3 regions of the Vagococcus entomophilus genome follow, and region 3 is predicted to be linked to each of the others. Evidence: predicted binding sites of a transcription regulator. Region 3 holds the regulator's gene; each other region holds the start of a gene.
The links. Region 3 encodes CtsR, which represses protease genes until heat stress. Its sites were predicted from a motif close to TTGGTCAAAAAAGGTCAAANA; they were not measured.

Region 1 (6,326 bases), on a different contig from region 3:
TGGTCCAACAAATAAAAAAGAGGCGATGGGGCGATTTTTTTTATTGAGACCAATGCGGTTTCTTCGAATAGCACGTGAAACTTTATCCACTGCATCGTCTTGCCCGATAACATGTTTTTCTAAATCAATAGCTAGATTTTTAAGTTGTGTTTGCTCTTTTTCTTTTAGTTCTCCAACTGGAATATTGGTTTTTTGTTCAATTGCCTGCTCAATACTTTTTTCGGTAATAATAGGCGTATCTTCACTTGAAACTTTTTTTTCTTTTAACACATTTAGTTTATTAATTTTGTCACGATAATAAGCAGCTTTTTCAAAATCTTCCTCTTGTGACGCACGTTGTTTTTCTTTTTCAGCTTCTACTAATTTTTCTTCCAACAATTTCGGGTCAACTGCTTGGATGGTAAGGTTCTTTTTAGAACCAGTTTCATCTAGAAGGTCAATTGCTTTATCTGGAAGGTAGCGATCTTGAATATACCGATCTGACAATTTAGCAGCAGCTTCAATTGCCTCATCTGTATATTTTACATGGTGATACGCTTCGTATTTTTCTTGAATTCCTTTTAGGATAATCACGGTTTCTGCAACAGAAGGCTCATCCACCTGAACAGGTTGTAAGCGACGTTCTAAAGCTGCATCTTTTTCGATGAGTCGGTACTCATTTAAAGTAGTTGCACCAACTAGTTGCAATTCCCCTCTAGCTAGAGCAGGTTTTAAAATATTGCCTGCATCTAAGTTGCCCTCACCAGTGGTACCGGCGCCCACTAATTCGTGTACTTCATCGATGAAAAGAATAATTTGTGGATTGTTTTTAACTTCGGTCATCAATTGTTTCATTCGTTCTTCAAACTGCCCACGAATCCCAGTTCCTTGAACAAGAGAAACGACATCTAAGCGAATGACTTCTTTGTTTAATAATTTTTGTGGAACATCACCGTCTACAATTTTTTGAGCCAGACCCTCTACAACAGCAGTTTTCCCAACACCGGGTTCCCCAATTAAAACAGGATTATTTTTGGTTCTCCGATTTAAAATTTCGATGACTCTTTGGATTTCTTGATCCCGTCCAATTACAGGGTCAATTTTCCCTTTTTTCGCACTATCAGTGATATTGATCCCGAACTCTGCTAAAAGAGATTGGTTATTTTGTGGTGGGCGTGGGGGCTGGTCACCTTCTCTGCCAAATGAAGGCGGGGTTTGTTGTGATTGTCCTTGATTTAAATTTAGTTGTTGCGCTAATGAACGAAATAAATCATCTATCGAACCTGAATTGTCTTGATTTTTTGGTGAAATACTATTTTTCATTTGTTGAGTTTTTAAAGTTTGATAGCAATCTTGACAATAATCGATTTGCCGTCTTTCTCCATTTACATTTGCATACAGATGAATTGTCGCTTCTTTATTTTGACATCTTTGACAAAGCATACGCACACATCCTTTCAACTTTAGTAATCAAAAATATTATTGACCATTTTTGACCATAAACTAATTATAGCATTTTTATAGGGAGAATCAAGAAATGTGATTACAAAAATCAAGAACTGCGTCATGTTTCCTCAAATTGAAATGAATGCTTAGAAACGGCTGTCTTTTTACCAAAAAACTTAGTGGAAAATTGAATAATACAAATTTAGAAAAAAACTAATATAAAACGGTTGTAAGAAATCAAAAAAAATGGTAATCTTTAAAATTGAAGGGGTTCCATTTATTAAATGAAAATTTAGCTTAATGCTTGGTAATCCTAAAACTAACCGAAAACAAAGGAGAACGATTATTATGGAAAAAAAAGATTTTCACATTATTGCAGATACAGGAATTCATGCTCGTCCAGCTACTTTATTAGTGCAAGCAGCAAGCAAATTTAATGCCGATGTTAACTTAGAATATAAAGGAAAATCTGTTAACTTAAAATCAATTATGGGTGTTATGTCTTTAGGAGTTGGCCAAGGTGCTGACGTAACAATTACTGCTGATGGCGCAGATGAAGCGGATGCACTTGCTGCAATTGCAGATACTATGGTTAAAGAAGGTTTGTCAGAATAATGACTGAATTATTAAAAGGAATTGCAGCAAGTGATGGCATCGCAATCGCCAAAGCATACCGATTAATTCAACCTGATTTATCTTTTGACAAAAAATCCGTAGATGATTCTGAGGGTGAAGTAAAACGTTTAAAAGACGCGTTACAAAAATCAACAGATGATTTACAAAAAATTCGCGATAAAGCTGTTGAAACGTTAGGGGAATCAGAAGCGCAAGTTTTTGATGCTCATTTGATGGTACTATCTGATCCTGAGATGGTAAGCAGTATTGAAAGTAACATTCGTGATAATAAAGTAAATGCGGAATCTGCTTTAAAAGATGTAACAGATATGTTCATTAGTATGTTTGAAGGCATGCATGACAATCCTTATATGCAAGAACGCGCAGCAGATATCAAAGATGTGACCAAGCGTATACTTAGCCATCTGTTAGGCGTTACGCTACCAAATCCAGCGATGATTGATGAGGAAGTAATCGTTATTGCACATGATTTGACACCAAGTGATACTGCTCAACTAGATCGTAAATATGTAAAGGCTTTTGTTACAGATATTGGTGGAAGAACATCACATTCTGCAATCATGGCTCGTTCTCTAGAAATTCCAGCAATCGTCGGAACAGAAAAAATCACTTCAATTGTAAAAGAAGGAGATATGTTAGCGGTTAACGGGATTGAAGGAGATGTTATTGTTCATCCTAGTGACGAACAAACGAAAGATTTTCAAGCAAAAGCAAAAGCGTTTGCAGATCAAAAAGCTGAATGGGAAAAATTGAAAAATGCCCAAACAGTGACAGCGGATGGCAAACATTTTGAGTTAGCTGCTAATATTGGTACACCAAAAGACTTAGAAGGTGTAATCTCAAATGGTGGGGAAGCAGTTGGATTGTACCGTACAGAATTCTTGTACATGGATTCTCCTGATTTTCCAACAGAAGATGAACAATACAAAGCGTATAGTGCGGTTCTTGAAGGAATGGAAGGGAAGCCAGTCGTTGTCCGTACAATGGACATTGGTGGCGATAAAGAACTTCCTTATCTTAAATTGCCACACGAAATGAACCCATTTTTAGGCTACCGAGCAATTCGAGTATGTTTAGATAGAGATGATATGTTCCGTACGCAGCTTCGTGCATTGCTTCGCGCATCTGTACATGGCCAGTTACGGATTATGTTTCCAATGATTGCAACTCTTCAAGAGTTTAGAGCAGCAAAAGCACTTCTTGATGAAGAAAAAGCAAAACTTGAAAAAGAAGGAACAAAAGTTTCTGACAATATTCAAGTAGGGATTATGATTGAAATTCCAGCAGCAGCGGTAATAGCTGATAAATTTGCGAAAGAAGTTGACTTCTTTAGTGTTGGAACCAATGATTTGATTCAATATACAATGGCTGCCGATCGTATGAATGAGAAGGTGTCATACTTGTACCAACCTTACAACCCATCAATTTTACGTTTAATCAAAAATGTTATTGAATCAGCTCATGCTGAAGGTAAATGGGCTGGTATGTGTGGCGAAATGGCTGGCGATCAAATCGCTGTTCCTTTACTTGTTGGACTTGGCTTAGATGAGTTTTCAATGAGCGCAACAAGTATTCTAAAAACACGTAGTCTAATGAAACGCTTAGATACTGCTAAGATGAGCGAGCTCGCTCAAAAGGCAATTAATGAGTGTGATACGGCTGATGAAGTTGTTGCATTAGTAAACGAATACACAGCTGAATAAAGCGAAACCTTAAAAAGCGAGATGACTTTCATCTCGCTTTTTTGTTGTACAAAATTTAGTTTTTCTCAACTTTAGTAGTCTTTTATGTTATAATAGTTGGGAATGTTCATGCGAACAGTGCAATTGTGAAAAAGAGTTTATAGGTTGGTTGTCTATAGAATTGATGGGAGTGATAGACGTGTTAACAATCAACATGTTTTCATCAGCGGATAAAGTAAAAGGTCAAGGTGTAGGAAGTGTTTATCTGGATTTGGTGAAAATGTTAGAAGAAAACTTCCCAGATACATTAGAAATTAGTATTAATAAAATGAAAAAAACACAAATTACACATTATCATACAGTGGATTTGCCTTTTTATTTTTCAACTTTTTTCAAAAAAAGTCGTGGCAGAAAGATTGGGTATGTCCATTTTGTTCCTGAAACTTTAGAAGGAAGTTTAGATTTACCTTGGATTGCAAAAGTTGTATTTTACCGGTATTTAGTTGATTTTTATAAACGAATGGATCATCTGGTTGTGGTAAATCCTAGCTTTATTCCGATATTGATGGAGTTGGGGATAAAAGAAGAAAAAATCACGTATATTCCTAATTTTGTTTCTAAAAAGATGTTTTATGAATATAAGGATGAAAAAAAGGCTTCTGTCAAAAAAGCAAAAGGATTTAAAGAAAGTGATTTTATTGTGTTTGGTGCAGGGCAAATTCAGGACCGCAAAGGGGTCGATGATTTTGTTGAATTAGCAAAAGAAAATCCGCACATGCAATTCATTTGGGCAGGTGGTTTTTCATTTGGGAAGATGAGCAGTGGGTACGAAAAATACAAAGAAATTTACGAGAATCCACCTGAAAATATGACTTTTACAGGAATTATTTCCAGAGAAGAATTGGTAGATTATTACAATATTTGCGACACTTTTTTGTTGCCATCTCATAATGAATTATTTCCAATGTGTATTTTAGAAGCCTTTAATTGTGGTGCAGTTGTAATGCTACGCGATTTACCATTGTATCAATCGATTATTGACGGAGATTTTTTACCGGCTAAGGATATGCAAGACATGCACAAAATGCTAAATGATATGACAAAGAATCCTGAACTTTTTGACTCTTATAAGAAAAAGTCTCGTAAAGCTGCTCAAAAGTATTCCGAAGAAAACTTGAGTAAGATATGGTATGATTTTTATTTAGAGCAAGCGGCGGTCGAGCATCGTCATTTTTCAGTTCAAAGTGATGATTAGTTTTTTTAGAAGGGGGGAGAAAAGGTGAAAATTGGCTTTTTTACGGATACGTATTTTCCACAAATTAGCGGCGTAGCGACATCTATTCAGACTCTAAAAAATGAATTGGAAAAACGAGGGCATGAGGTTTATATTTTTACGACAACTGATCCAAATGCAACAGATTCTGAATATGGAATTATTCGTATGCCTAGTATTCCTTTCGTGTCGTTTAAAGATAGAAGGGTAGTTGTTAGAGGGATGCTCTACGCTTATTCTGTGGCGAAAGAATTAAACTTAGATATTATTCATACCCACACTGAATTTGGAACAGGAATTTTAGGGAAAATCATTGCAAAGAAGCTGCAAATCCCGTGTGTACATACGTATCATACAATGTATGAAGACTATTTACACTATGTCTTAAAAGGGAAAGTCATTCGTCCAGGGCATGTCAAGCAATTGTCACGTTTATTTTGTAATCATCTTAGTGGGATTGTCTGCCCGAGTGACCGTGTAGTGAGTACGCTCTCCAAGTATAATATTTCTGTCCCGAAAGAAGTCATTCCCACAGGGGTAAACTTAGCCAAATTCGAGCAACATCGAAGAGAAAATGAGATAGATGTCCGGCAGAGGTTTGGCATCGCAAGTGATAAAATTCTAATGCTTTCTCTTAGCAGGCTTTCGTTTGAAAAAAACATTCAAGCAATTTTAAGTGGGATGAAAGAGATTCATGAAGATGAAAGTCAGGTACACTTATTAGTTGTGGGGGATGGACCTTACCGAGAATCATTAGAAGAACTTTGTGAACAGCAAGGGATCACAAGTTATGTGACTTTTTCTGGAGAGGTTTCAAATGAACTGGTTGGAGAGTTTTATCGTCAGGCTGATTATTTTGTTAGTTGCTCTTCTTCTGAATCTCAAGGGCTGACCTATATTGAAGCCATGGCATCGGGGGTAAAATGTGTTGTTAAAGGCAACGAATACTTAAATCAATTGTTTACAGATAGTTCATTAGGAGTGACTTTTGAGCAAGATGAGGAATTTTCTGCTACCTTCCTTGCTTATCTAAAACAAGGGCACTTATTCCAAGACAATACTCAGAAAAGACAAGAGGCACTTTCTGCCATTTCAAGTGACACTTTTGGCGAAAAAATGTTATTGTTTTATCAAAAATCACAAAGCTATTATCAGGAAAAAGCGAAAGAACAAGCGGAAGAATCTAGTTCGATTAAGCTTTTTAAACGCTGGTAATGAATCTTTAAGGAGAGTTTCATGAGTAAAAAAAATCGTTTTTATCTCGTTCTAGTAGTAATTTTGGGAGCTTTTGTGCTCACACATGAACTCTC
Region 2 (6,326 bases), on a different contig from region 3:
ACAATACTAGGAAAAAATGTACATCCAGGCACAGCTAAAGATACGATGATTAATGCGTTGCAATTGGCCATTGATTTTCAAAATGAGCTTCCTGGTGAAGAAGTACCTGAAAAAACAGAAGGTAGAGAAGGATTTTTCCATTTGATGAGCTTGTCAGGAAATCCAGAAGAAGCAAAAATGAGCTATATCATAAGAGATCATAACCGCGAAAAATTCGAAGACAGAAAAGAATTGCTAAAAAAGGTTCAAAGTAAATTAAATGCATCATTTGATCAAGAACGAATTTTAATTCATATGTATGATCAGTATTACAATATGAAAGAAATTATTGAAAAAGATATGAGTATTGTGGAGATTGCCAAAAAGGCCATGGAAAATCTTTCAATTAAGCCGATTATTGAACCGGTTCGAGGTGGAACAGATGGTTCTAAAATCTCTTATTTAGGTATTCCAACGCCTAATATTTTCGCTGGTGGAGAAAATATGCATGGTCGTTTTGAGTTTGTTGCAGTTGAAAGCATGGAAAAAGCAACGGATTTAATTATTGAAATTGCGCGATTAAACGAGGAAATTGCCTAATGTTTAGTACTTCCCCAGTTCCTTTTTATCTTGTGATAGTCAACGTATATGTTTTTGGGCTGATGTGGTGGGATAAACGAAAAGCAATCCGGCATGAATGGAGAATTCCGGAAAGTAATTTGTTGTTCATGGGAATAATTGGTGGTGGATTAGGTGGAATAATTGCAAGACAGCTCTTTCATCATAAGACCAGAAAAAGAAAATTTTTGATTTGTTTTGTCATAGGAATACTTGTAGATTTTGCTTTAATTTTCATCTATGGCTGGCAAGGTTAAATAAGAATCAGGGTGTGAAGTTTTCATGCCCTGATTTTTATTAATAAATCCTAAGAAAGGAGGAATAAATTGAAAAATAAAAAAGTTCATTTATTGTTAAATATTTTAGGAATTATCGTCATTATCTATTTAATTATTCATGTATTTAAAGGAGAAATTGGAAAGGTCTTCAATCAATTGTTTCAAACCAATCCTCTTATACTAGCGCTTGTCTTAATATTAGGAATCTTGTACTTAATGTGTGAAGGCTATATGATTAAACAACTTGCTGCTTCATTTTCCAACCAGTTTACAACGAAAATGGGCATCTGCTGTGCAAGCTCGGTAGCTTTTTTTCGAGTGGTTACTTTTGGTAGCGGGACAACAATTTCTGAGGTATTATTTTATCGTAGTAAAGGAATGGACACCTCTGATGGGATCGGGATGACCATCTTACATATGATTTTTTATAAGACCGCGCTTTTATTGACCAGTATCTGTGCATTGTTCTATACATATTCTTGGCTGACTCATACTTTTCACCACGTTTTATTATTTTTGATCTTAGGTATGATTTTAACGCTATTGATGATTGTTCTTTTGCTTTTCATTACATTAAAAGAGAATTGGCATAGAAGGTTAGTCACGTTTTTAGATAGAAAAATAAAACGAGCTAGCTGGCGTCAAAAACTAAAAAAATTTAATGAGCAAGTGATTTCTTTGAGAGCAAGCGTTCAGAAGATGATTGCAGAGCCAGCCCACGTATTTTTTGTATTCGTTCTTAATATAGGAAAACTTTTTTTCTGGTATAGTATTCCTTATATTGTACTGCATCAAGAGTCAAATATTTCCTATTTATTTTCAATCTCATTGGTTGCGCTAACGTTAATTTTATCTGGGGTCATTCCAACGCCGGCTGGGATTGGTTCGTTTGAATTTGTCTATATGCTTTTGTTTAGACCAGTTGTTGGTACCGTCTTAGCTATTTCCTCTCTGTTATTATACCGCTTTGCTTCTTATATTTTCCCTTTTATATGTGGTATGATATATGAAGGAATGAAAAAAAGAAAGCAATTAAAGCGCGAGATAAAGTCTATTCGGCGCAATCAGAATGTGTAAAAGAAAGAGGAAAGTTATGCTAACATTTGAAGAAAAAAAAGCTGTTTTTGCATCTTATAAAGAATTAGAAGAAGTGCCAGTGTCAATGAACCGTTTAAATTATCATTTTGCGCAAAGTGCAGTCGCTAAAACAATGGTGGTAAAATTCTTACATCCAAAAAGTGCTAATGCCTTTGTATACGCTGGTTATTTACCTAAAGAAGAAACCAAAGATGGATATATTTCGGTCCGTGATGCGGATGAAAAAACGATTTGTATGTTGGTAGAAAAAGCGATTGACTATTTAAAAAAGACAGAGGACGGATATGTAGAAGGTTATCAAGAAGTCTGGGAAGATGACCATGCGGATTCTTTAACCCTAATGTATGAAAACCCAATGTGGACGGTGCTTATGTCCAGTGGGAGTGTCGAAGCAGTGTTTAAAACTAAAGAAGCTGCTGAGAGTTATTTAGAAGATGAAGGTTTTTGGCTTCATTAAGCAAAAACTTAGACATTAGCTAGAGACAGAGGACTATTTCGTGCTAGAGTGTGACACAAAAGTGAGGTGGACTTTTGTGTCACACTTTTTTTGATTTGAACGTCGTAAAAAAGATCAAGAGTTTTTCTTTGACCTTTACTGACCAATTAGGTATAATAGAATCATAAAGTCAAAGGAGGAAAGAAAATGAATATAGAAAAAATGACAACAGCTTTGCAAGAAGCAATTGCGGAGGCTCAACAAGTTGCGCTTACGCGACGTCATCAAGAAATTGATATTCCTCATTTATGGAAAATATTTGTCCAACCCGGACATTTCGGTCGTGACTTTTATCAAGATGCTGGTTTGAATATGGAACAATTTGAACAAGAAATTGACACAGCAATAGATGAAATTCCAACTATTGAAGGTGGAAATGTCCAATATGGGCAAAATCTTAGTCAAAATTTGTTTCATTTACTCCAAGAAGCAGACCAATTAAAAGATAATTTTCAAGATGAGTTTTTATCAACAGAAATTGTCTTGCTGGCTTTAATGAAATTAAAAAATTATCGTTTAACAAAATATTTGCACGCACAAGGGATAAATGAAAAAGAATTACGAAATAATATAGAAGAAATGAGGGGAGGAGATCGCGTGACCTCTAAAAATCAAGAAGAACAATATAAGGCACTAGAAAAGTATGGAACCGATTTAGTTCAAGCAGTTAAAAGTGGGAAACAAGATCCTGTTATTGGTCGTGATGAAGAAATACGTGACGTTATTCGTATTTTATCAAGAAAAACGAAAAATAATCCTGTTCTAATAGGAGATCCAGGGGTAGGGAAAACGGCTATTGTTGAAGGTTTGGCGCAGAGAATTGTTCGAAAAGATGTCCCAGAAAATTTAAAAGACAAAACTATTTTTTCTTTGGATATGGGCGCATTGATTGCTGGTGCAAAATTCCGTGGTGAATTTGAAGAACGCCTAAAAGCTGTTCTTAAAGAAGTCAATAAAAGTGATGGGAAAATCATTCTGTTTATTGATGAAATCCATACCATTGTAAGCGCAGGTAAGACAGAGGGCAGCATGGATGCTGGAAACTTGTTAAAACCAATGTTAGCTAGAGGAGAGCTCCATTGTATTGGGGCAACGACACTAGATGAATACCGTGAGTACATGGAAAAAGACAAAGCTCTCGAACGTCGTTTCCAAAAGGTATTAGTAAAAGAGCCTACAGTAGAGGATACGGTTAGTATTTTACGAGGTTTGAAAGATCGTTTTGAGATTCATCATGGCGTGAATATCCATGACAATGCTCTAGTCGCTGCGGCTACTCTTTCAAATCGCTATATAACGGATCGCTATTTACCAGATAAGGCAATTGATTTGGTTGATGAAGCATGTGCGACGATACGAGTAGAAATGAACTCGATGCCAACGGAGCTAGACCAAGTTACCAGACGTTTGATGCAACTTGAAATTGAAGAAGCTGCACTCAAAAAAGAGCAAGATGAAGCCAGTAAAAAACGTTTAACAGGTCTACAAAAAGAATTAGCAGAGTTACGTGAAGAAGCAAATTCTATGAAAATGCGTTGGGAAACTGAAAAAGAAGAGGTAGGAAAAGTAAGTAGCAAGCGTGAAGAAATTGATCAAGCTCGGCATGAGTTAGAAGATGCAGAAAATAATTATGATCTTGAACGAGCAGCTGTTTTGCGCCACGGTACAATTCCTAAATTAACGCAAGAGTTAAAAGAATTAGAAGAAAAAGGAAAAGAGTCTAATACTAGATTAGTTCAGGAGTCTGTCACAGAAAACGAAATTTCTGAAGTGGTAGGTAGAATGACGGGCATCCCTGTGAGCAAGTTAGTAGAAGGAGAACGAGAAAAAATCCTACGTTTGAATGAAACGTTGCACAAACGTGTAATTGGGCAAAATGAAGCGGTTGATGCGGTTTCAGATGCGGTGATTCGATCACGTGCGGGCTTGCAAGACCCAAACCGTCCACTTGGTTCTTTCTTATTTTTAGGGCCAACAGGTGTTGGGAAAACAGAATTAGCTAAAGCTCTAGCAGAAAATTTATTCGACTCTGAGGATCATATGGTAAGAATTGATATGAGTGAATACATGGAAAAACACAGTATTTCACGTCTAGTAGGGGCTCCTCCAGGTTATGTTGGTTATGAAGAAGGAGGACAATTAACCGAGGCTGTTCGCCGGAACCCTTATACCATTGTTCTTTTGGATGAAATTGAAAAAGCACATCCAGATGTTTTCAATATTCTTTTGCAAGTCTTAGATGATGGACGTTTAACCGATAGCAAAGGTCGAATCGTTGATTTTAAAAATACTGTGTTGATCATGACAAGTAATATCGGTTCGCAATTCTTGCTTGATGGCGTAGATGAAAAAGGACAGATTTCAAGTGAAAGTGAGGAGCAAGTGATGACGCTCCTAAAAGCCCACTTTAAACCTGAGTTTTTAAATCGTATTGATGATACGATCTTGTTTACACCACTTAGTCTTGAAGATGTTAAGGAAATCATTGGCAAAATGACGCAACAGTTGACGAAGAGACTAGAACATCAAGAAATCCAGCTAGATATCACAGATGATGCCAAATCTTGGATTGCTGAAAATGCCTATGATCCAGTTTACGGGGCACGTCCGCTTAAACGTTTCTTAACCAAAGAAGTAGAAACGCCTCTGGCTAAAGAAATTGTTGCTGGAAAAGTTTTGCCACATACAAAAGTGTTGGTTTCGTTAGTAGATCAGCACTTGGTATTTAAAAATCAACAGATTTTAGAAGAACAAGTAGGATGATAAATCCTGCAAAGGTCTCTGAGCTCGAGTAGCAAAATACCTATGTTCAAGCAATAAGACAATAGGCATGAATGGCTAAATTTCCGAGAAGGGTTTACCGTCCCTATTCAGTTAGAATTAAAGTGTGAACCAAAAGTACTTCGTTACTTTTGGCTCATACTTTTTTTGATATAATGTATTTTTGGTAAATCTTCACATTTTCTCCATTTTTATTTTAAAATATTGTACAATATAAGTAAAATAGGAATGAGAAAGGATAAACGCAATGTCTGGATTAAATGCAACAAAATTTTTATCAGTGGTTTTACTAAGTAGTAGTATGCTTTCCGCAAATTTAACTGTATATGCACAGGAGACAAGCACAGCACAACTTTCGAGTCAGATTCAAAGTAGCACAGCTGTAACGGATGGAACTTCCGAAATAACCAGCAGTACGGTTTCTCAAGACACCAAACCAAGCAGTTCGTCTGCTGAAACTAAAACAAGTAATGCAGGAGATTCCAAGCTAAGCGCCGTTAAATCATATGATACGGTTCGTTATAATGGGAAAACGGTTCAACTAGAAAGGCAGTCAAAGGGAGTGCCTTATCATACGCCCACCAATCTGAATGATTACACACAAGGAACAATGGGGTCAACATTGAAACCAAATGCACTGGTTAAAGCTGGAGTGAGTGGGATTCCTGTAACAGATAAAACAAGACCAAGAGCAGACGTTATTGATGTTTCTTCTTATCAAGGAAGTCTTAGTGTCGCAGATTTTCAACATATGAAAAGTAACGGAGTTCAAGCAATTCTAGTGAAATTAACAGAAGGAACGTCATACGTCAATCCTTTTGCAAAATCACAGGTAGAAAATGCTAAAGCAGCTGGATTAAATGTGGGAGCTTACCACTTTAGTTGGTTTACTGATCAATCAAGCGCTGAGGCTGAAGCTGACTTTTTTGCAGGAAAAGCAAGAGAATACGGACTTAGTGAAAATACGGTAATGATCAATGATGTCGAAAATCCTGCAGTGAACAATGGCTATGCGACTCAAAATTCTATTTATTTCGCCTTGCGATTAATTAATGGTGGGTTTAAAACAGTCGTTC
Region 3 (6,326 bases):
CATCATCGGATTTGGTGCTCGGTCAATCGGTTCACCTTCCTCATCCCACATAGCTTCAACCTTTTGATGAAAATGATGAAATCCAGGTCCATAAAACTCGACTTCATCTCCTACCCGAAAATGATTTCTTTGACGAATCGTCGCAATCTTAGTTTCTTCATTATAGGCCATCACCTCACCCACAAATTGGTAGACAGGTATTTTACGTCTTGGGCCAAATAGTTGCTCTTCTTCACTAGGTTTTTGGTAATAAAAACCAGTCGCAAGTTCTCGTTGTGCCACTTTCCATAGCTCGTCAATCCATTCCTGTTTACATACGTAATTTTCTGGGTCTTCTACGTAACTATCAATAGCTGCGCGATAAACATTTGATACGGTTGACACATAGTGAATAGACTTCATCCGACCTTCTATTTTTAGACTGTCAACACCATTTTCAACTAAATCAGGAATATGCTCAATCATTGACATATCAACTGCACTCATCGAAAATGGCTCTTCTATCCCTTGATCTGTGAATGTCTTTCTTTCGGTTCCAAACGGCATATCATATAGTTCATATTTCCAGCGACAAGACTGAGAACAGCCGCCACGGTTCGCATCACGAAACGACATGTGATTAGAAAGCGTGCATCTTCCAGAGTAAGAAATACACATTGCTCCATGAATAAACGCTTCAATTTCAATGCTTGTATTCTTTCTGATTTCGGCTACTTCTGCCATTGAAACCTCACGCGCAAGCACCACACGTTCTAAGCCCTCTTCTTTCCAGAACTCCAATGTTTCATAGTTTGTTGCAGAAGCCTGTGTGGATAGATGAATAGGCAAGCCAGGTGCTTCTGTCGCACAAATCTCAATCAGAGCCGGATCCGAAACAATCACTGCACTAATCCCTATCGTACGTAGCTCTCGGAAAAATTCCCCCGCACCCTTAGCATCCCCTTCGTGTGTCACCATATTGGCCGCGACGTAAACTTTGGCTTGATGTTCCTTAGCATATGCTACGCCTTCAGCCATTTCTTCATAACTAAAATTTCCAGCACGGCTTCTTAACCCATAAGCATTCCCACCGATATAAACGGCATCTGCGCCATAATGAATCGCTGTTTTTAATTTTTCTAGAGTTCCAGCAGGTGCTAACACTTCTGGTTTTTTTAATTTACGTTTTTCTATTGTCATGACTGTCTCCTTATTTCACATCTTCTGGGTTGAGTAACAAAAACCCAGTATCTAACCCACGCATTTTGGGATGTAATTTTACAACCTTTTGATTCATTTCTTCTAAATATTCTGTTGTTACAAGATTTGCCGCGAACGCTTCTTTTATTTCTACAAAGCATTTAGCAATGTCTACAAACGTTTCTCCTGGGGTAAAAATCCCATCTAATTTCCAATGATTATACGAAGATAACGCGACCAGCTTGTCTAACTCCAACGTCAGGTTCACATCATTATTTGCAAAGATATGAGTCCCATGAGTGTCTTCATAAATAGAATAATGCGTGTCTTCTTTTTTAGGCTCTGATAAGAAGAAGCCTCTTGCTTTAGATACTTGATCTTCAACGCCAACATATGAAAGATAATTCTGCAATAAAGGTCGTAACGATTGATGAATACAGGTCGCTCCGTACACCAGGACTTCTCCAAATACGTCTAAATTAGGAGCCATGGACACAAGTTCCATGTAAGGAATCTCACGCGCAAGTACAGCTCCAACAGCCCCTTTTTTCCCCCAAAAATTAATCTGTCTTGAGCTGGTTACAAGTGTTTCTCCATCATATATATAGGGAATACCGTAAGAACCTTTTTTAAGTAGATAAATAACTCCAGTATCTCCAACCGTGATTTGATCAACTTTAATTTCTTTTAAAAAAGTTAGATATGCTGGCACTTCTTTCATTTTTTCTGGATGCATCATCGCATTGACAGCAACCGTGACTTTTTTTCCTTTTTCATGGGCCATTTCAACCAATCGTTTTTGTTCTTCTCTTGTAAAAGAGGTTGGCAAACGCAAGCCAAAGTGTTCTTCTCCAATATATAGAGTATCAATTCCTGTATTTATAAGTTGCTCCGCTTGTTTAAGCGATTCTGCCGTTGCAGTAATAGTAATCATGAAAAAAATCCTCCTTTGTTACTCCACACATCCTACCACAGCTTCACAAACTTTAAAAGTCTGCTTTGGACTAACCTTCCTTATTACTTAAAAAAAACCGTAAAAAATGAGCCAGAACGTTGTACTTTGTTCCGACTCATTGTCGTAATCATCTTTATACCGTTTGTAGCTTGACAGCCTTTTTCGCACTATTCACAGTTAAAGTAATTTTTCCTTTACTAGCTCCAAGTGTGACCTTGTCTCCCACAACTGCTTGCCCTGCTAACAACGCTTCGCTTAAGCGATCTTCTACTTCTTTTTGCAACGCTCTGCGAATCGGACGAGCGCCGTACTCAGGATCAAAGCCTTCTTTTGCAATCACTTCAATAGCTGCGGGTGTAATCTTGACTATAATCCCTTGCTCATACAATCGACTGACAATCGTTTGACTCATAATTTTAACGATTTCATGTATCTCTTTTTTATCCAGTGATTTAAAGACGAGCAACTCATCCACCCTGTTTAAGAATTCAGGTCGAAATGCTTTCTTTAGCTCTTCCAAAATTCGCTTTTTCATCGCTTGATAATTTTTTGACTTGTCAACAGCATTGAACCCAACCGATTTTTCATCTCTAAGCGCTGTTGCTCCAATATTAGAGGTCATAATCAAGATGGTATTGCGAAAGTCAACTTTTCGACCTTTTGAATCAGTCAAATAGCCATCATCAAGGACTTGAAGTAACATATTGAAAACATCGGGATGCGCTTTTTCAACTTCGTCCAGTAAAATAACCGAATAAGGATGCTGTCTGACCTTTTCTGTCAGTTGACCTCCTTCATCATACCCTACATATCCAGGAGGAGAGCCGATCAAACGACTTGTACTATATTTTTCCATGTATTCAGACATGTCTACTCGAATTAGAGCACTTTCTGAGCCGAACATTGCGTCGGCTAATGTTTTCGCTAATTCTGTTTTTCCGACACCAGTAGGCCCTAAAAACATAAATGATCCAATTGGACGATTAGGATCTTTGAGCCCACTTCTGGCCCTTCTAATTGCTCTTGAGACAGATTCGACAGCTTCTGATTGACCAATGACTCTTTGATGGAGACGTTTTTCAAGCTCAAGTAACCTTTGGCTTTCTTTTTTTTCTAATTGTTGCAGTGGAACCCCTGTCCATTGTGAGACAACTTCCGCAATATCCTCGCTTGTCACTTGTTGCTGATATTCTGAGGGATCTTGTGCTTCCTCTATAAACATTTTTTCCATTTTAAGCTGTTGACGCTGTTCTTTTTTTCTAAACTTTGCTGCTTTCTCAAAATCATGTTCACGAATCGCCTGCTCTTTTTGAAGAACGAGCTCATCCAGCTTAAGTTTCTGTTTAGTAAGTGGAGACGGCTCATTTGCTGTGTCCAGCCTGACTTTTGCTGCAGATTCATCAATTAAATCTATGGCTTTATCTGGCAATTGTCTCGCTGTTAAATAACGTACAGACAAATGCACTGCTTCATGTACTGCATCATCCGTAATTTGTACTTGATGATGCTCCTCGTAGCGGCTACGCAACCCTAGTAGTATCTGTTCCGCTTCTTGTAAGGTTGGTTCTTCGACTTTCACAGCTGCAAATCGTCTTTCAAGTGCCGCATCTTTTTCGATATATTTTTGATATTCATCTAACGTTGTTGCCCCCACAGTTTGTAACTCTCCACGAGCCAAGGCTGGCTTCAAAATATTGGACGCATCAATTGCTCCTTCAGCACCACCTGCTCCAATCAAAGTATGCAACTCATCAATGAATAAAATTACTTCACCATCTTGATAAATTTCTTCAATAACTTTTTTCAAGCGATCTTCAAATTCACCGCGATATTTAGTCCCAGCTACTAATGAACCCATGTCAAGCATCATCAGACGTTTGTTCTCTAAAGTATCAGGAACCGTTCCAGCCACAATTCTTTGGGCTAAGCCTTCAGCAATGGCAGTTTTCCCAACACCTGGCTCCCCAACTAATACTGGATTGTTTTTTGTGCGTCGACTTAAAATTTGAATCATACGACGAACTTCTTTCTCTCTGCCAATCACTGGGTCGATTAAATTATTTTTGGCCATCGCCGTTAAATCTCTTGCTAACATATCTAGAGTTGGTGTCATGGATTCTTGTGCTTGTTGCAACGGTACAGGATTTTTTCTGGCGTTTTGTCTGGAGGATTGCGTCGTGTTGATTCCAACTTTTTTTAAAACCAACTGTCTCATTTTGGGAAGACTTACACCTAAGTTTGCCAAAATGCGTGACCCCAAAACCTCATCTTCGCGTAAAATTCCTAGCAATAAATGTTCCGTCCCCACACTTGGAGCACCCATTCTTTTCGCTTCATCACCTGCATATGTCAAAATTTGCTTGGCTCTGGGTGAATAAGAAAGATATAGGAACTTAGCAGTACTCGTCGAACCGTATCCTGCAATGGACTCAATCTCTTCTCGGATGTCTATTTCACTCACTCCAAGTTGACGAAGTGCTTTTCCTGCAATGCCGTCTTTTTCAATGACCAAACCTAAAAGCAAGTGTTCTGACCCAATAGATTGATGTCGAAAACTTTTGGCTTCCGCTTGTGCAATTTCTAACACTTTTTTTGCTTTTTCCGTAAATAACTCATCCATGAATCATCACTCCTTTTCTTCATATCCTAAACGAGTCAAGAACGCTTTAAATAGGCGTGCTCTTAACTCTTGTTCATTTTTCTCGTTGGTTGATTGTAACACTTGTTTGCTAATTAGTGAAAGAAAAAGATTTCCTTCTCTTTTGGTTATTATCTCATTATCATATAGTTGTTGCAATAAGGACAAAGCATCCTGTTCCGATAATTTATTTCCAATCATTTCTTCTAATTCTAGCAAAATTTCTGACCCAGTCGAAAGAGTCACTTTAATAATACGAATATAACCGCCACCACCACGTTTACTTTCTACTATATATCCTTTTGGAATCGTAAATCTTGTTTTAATTACATAGTTAATCTGCGATGGGACACAATTGAACTGACTCGCCATTTCAGCTCGACGAATTTCAATTTGTTCCTGTTCAGCAAGAATCTGTTTTAAATACGCTTCAATTACATCTGAAATATTTTGGTTATTCACAGCCTTCACCTCACTTATGCGTATAATTGACTAACTTTGACCTTTATTATACTCAATTCTGCCAATTAAATAAAGAAGTTTGATTCCCTACAGAAAACTATTAACAAGTAAAAATAGTTCGGATGAAACCATCCAAACTATCTCAACATTTTTTAGTCACTAACTAATTTTTATGAACTTCAGGGCTTACACTTTTTATTTCCTATATGATAAAAAAATAGAGTGAAAGATAATTTCTTTCACTCTATTTTATCAATTTCTACCAATTCTACCAATAGATAATCGGGAAGACAGGATTCGAACCTGCGACACCTTGGTCCCAAACCAAGTACTCTACCAAGCTGAGCTACTTCCCGAAAAAAATGCACCCAAGAGGAGTCGAACCTCTAACCTTCTGATTCGTAGTCAGATACTCTATCCAGTTGAGCTATGGGTGCAAGTGTGATTAACAAAGGACAATGCCGAGGACCGGAATCGAACCGGTACGGTGATCACTCACCGCAGGATTTTAAGTCCTGTGCGTCTGCCAGTTCCGCCACCCCGGCAACATTATTTTATTAATCTTTTTGCTTTCGCAAAAAGCGGAAGACGGGGTTCGAACCCGCGACCCCCACCTTGGCAAGGTGATGTTCTACCACTGAACTACTTCCGCATATAAATAAAACGAAGAGAGAGAAAAAGACACTCTCAAGAATGCCGGCTAAAGGATTTGAACCCTCGACCCTCTGATTACAAATCAGATGCTCTACCAACTGAGCTAAGCCGGCTCAAAGTGCGGGTGAAGGGACTTGAACCCCCACGCCGTTAGGCGCTAGATCCTAAATCTAGTGCGTCTGCCAATTCCGCCACACCCGCATATAAAAAAATGACCCGTACTGGGCTCGAACCAGTGACCCTCTGATTAAAAGTCAGATGCTCTACCAACTGAGCTAACGAGTCATATGGAGGTTAACGGGATTGAACCGCTGACCCCCTGCTTGTAAGGCAGGTGCTCTCCCAGCTGAGCTAAACCTCCATGACAACAAGCGTGGCAACGTCCTACTCTCACAAAGGGAAACCCTTCACTACCATCGGCGCTAAGAAGCTTAACTT

Region 1: the regulator CtsR is predicted to act here: its motif matches at 1,459-1,479, upstream of CBF30_RS02120 (ATP-dependent Clp protease ATP-binding subunit).
Region 2: the regulator CtsR is predicted to act here: its motif matches at 2,556-2,576, upstream of clpB (ATP-dependent chaperone ClpB).

The regions. Positions count from the first base shown of each region.
Region 1 is NZ_NGJZ01000001.1:461,636-467,961, forward strand. Features, by position in the region: gene CBF30_RS02120 (ATP-dependent Clp protease ATP-binding subunit) at 1-1,422, opposite strand, end outside; gene CBF30_RS02125 (phosphocarrier protein HPr) at 1,774-2,040, shown strand; gene ptsP (phosphoenolpyruvate--protein phosphotransferase) at 2,040-3,764, shown strand; gene CBF30_RS02135 (glycosyltransferase family 4 protein) at 3,943-4,998, shown strand; gene CBF30_RS02140 (glycosyltransferase family 4 protein) at 5,023-6,231, shown strand; gene CBF30_RS02145 (lysylphosphatidylglycerol synthase transmembrane domain-containing protein) at 6,253-6,326, shown strand, end outside.
Region 2 is NZ_NGJZ01000001.1:432,663-438,988, forward strand. Features, by position in the region: gene pepT (peptidase T) at 1-579, shown strand, start outside; gene CBF30_RS01990 (DUF1294 domain-containing protein) at 579-854, shown strand; gene CBF30_RS01995 (lysylphosphatidylglycerol synthase transmembrane domain-containing protein) at 924-1,952, shown strand; gene CBF30_RS02000 (hypothetical protein) at 1,969-2,430, shown strand; gene clpB (ATP-dependent chaperone ClpB) at 2,617-5,232, shown strand; gene CBF30_RS02010 (GBS Bsp-like repeat-containing protein) at 5,498-6,326, shown strand, end outside.
Region 3 is NZ_NGJZ01000003.1:293,298-299,623, forward strand. Features, by position in the region: gene CBF30_RS10330 (peptidase U32 family protein) at 1-1,179, opposite strand, end outside; gene CBF30_RS10335 (peptidase U32 family protein) at 1,190-2,113, opposite strand; gene CBF30_RS10340 (ATP-dependent Clp protease ATP-binding subunit) at 2,268-4,754, opposite strand; gene CBF30_RS10345 (CtsR family transcriptional regulator) at 4,761-5,234, opposite strand; tRNA gene CBF30_RS10350 (tRNA-Pro) at 5,517-5,590, opposite strand; tRNA gene CBF30_RS10355 (tRNA-Arg) at 5,598-5,671, opposite strand; tRNA gene CBF30_RS10360 (tRNA-Leu) at 5,694-5,779, opposite strand; tRNA gene CBF30_RS10365 (tRNA-Gly) at 5,815-5,886, opposite strand; tRNA gene CBF30_RS10370 (tRNA-Thr) at 5,929-6,001, opposite strand; tRNA gene CBF30_RS10375 (tRNA-Leu) at 6,008-6,089, opposite strand; tRNA gene CBF30_RS10380 (tRNA-Lys) at 6,101-6,173, opposite strand; tRNA gene CBF30_RS10385 (tRNA-Val) at 6,177-6,249, opposite strand; rRNA gene rrf (5S ribosomal RNA) at 6,260-6,326, opposite strand, start outside.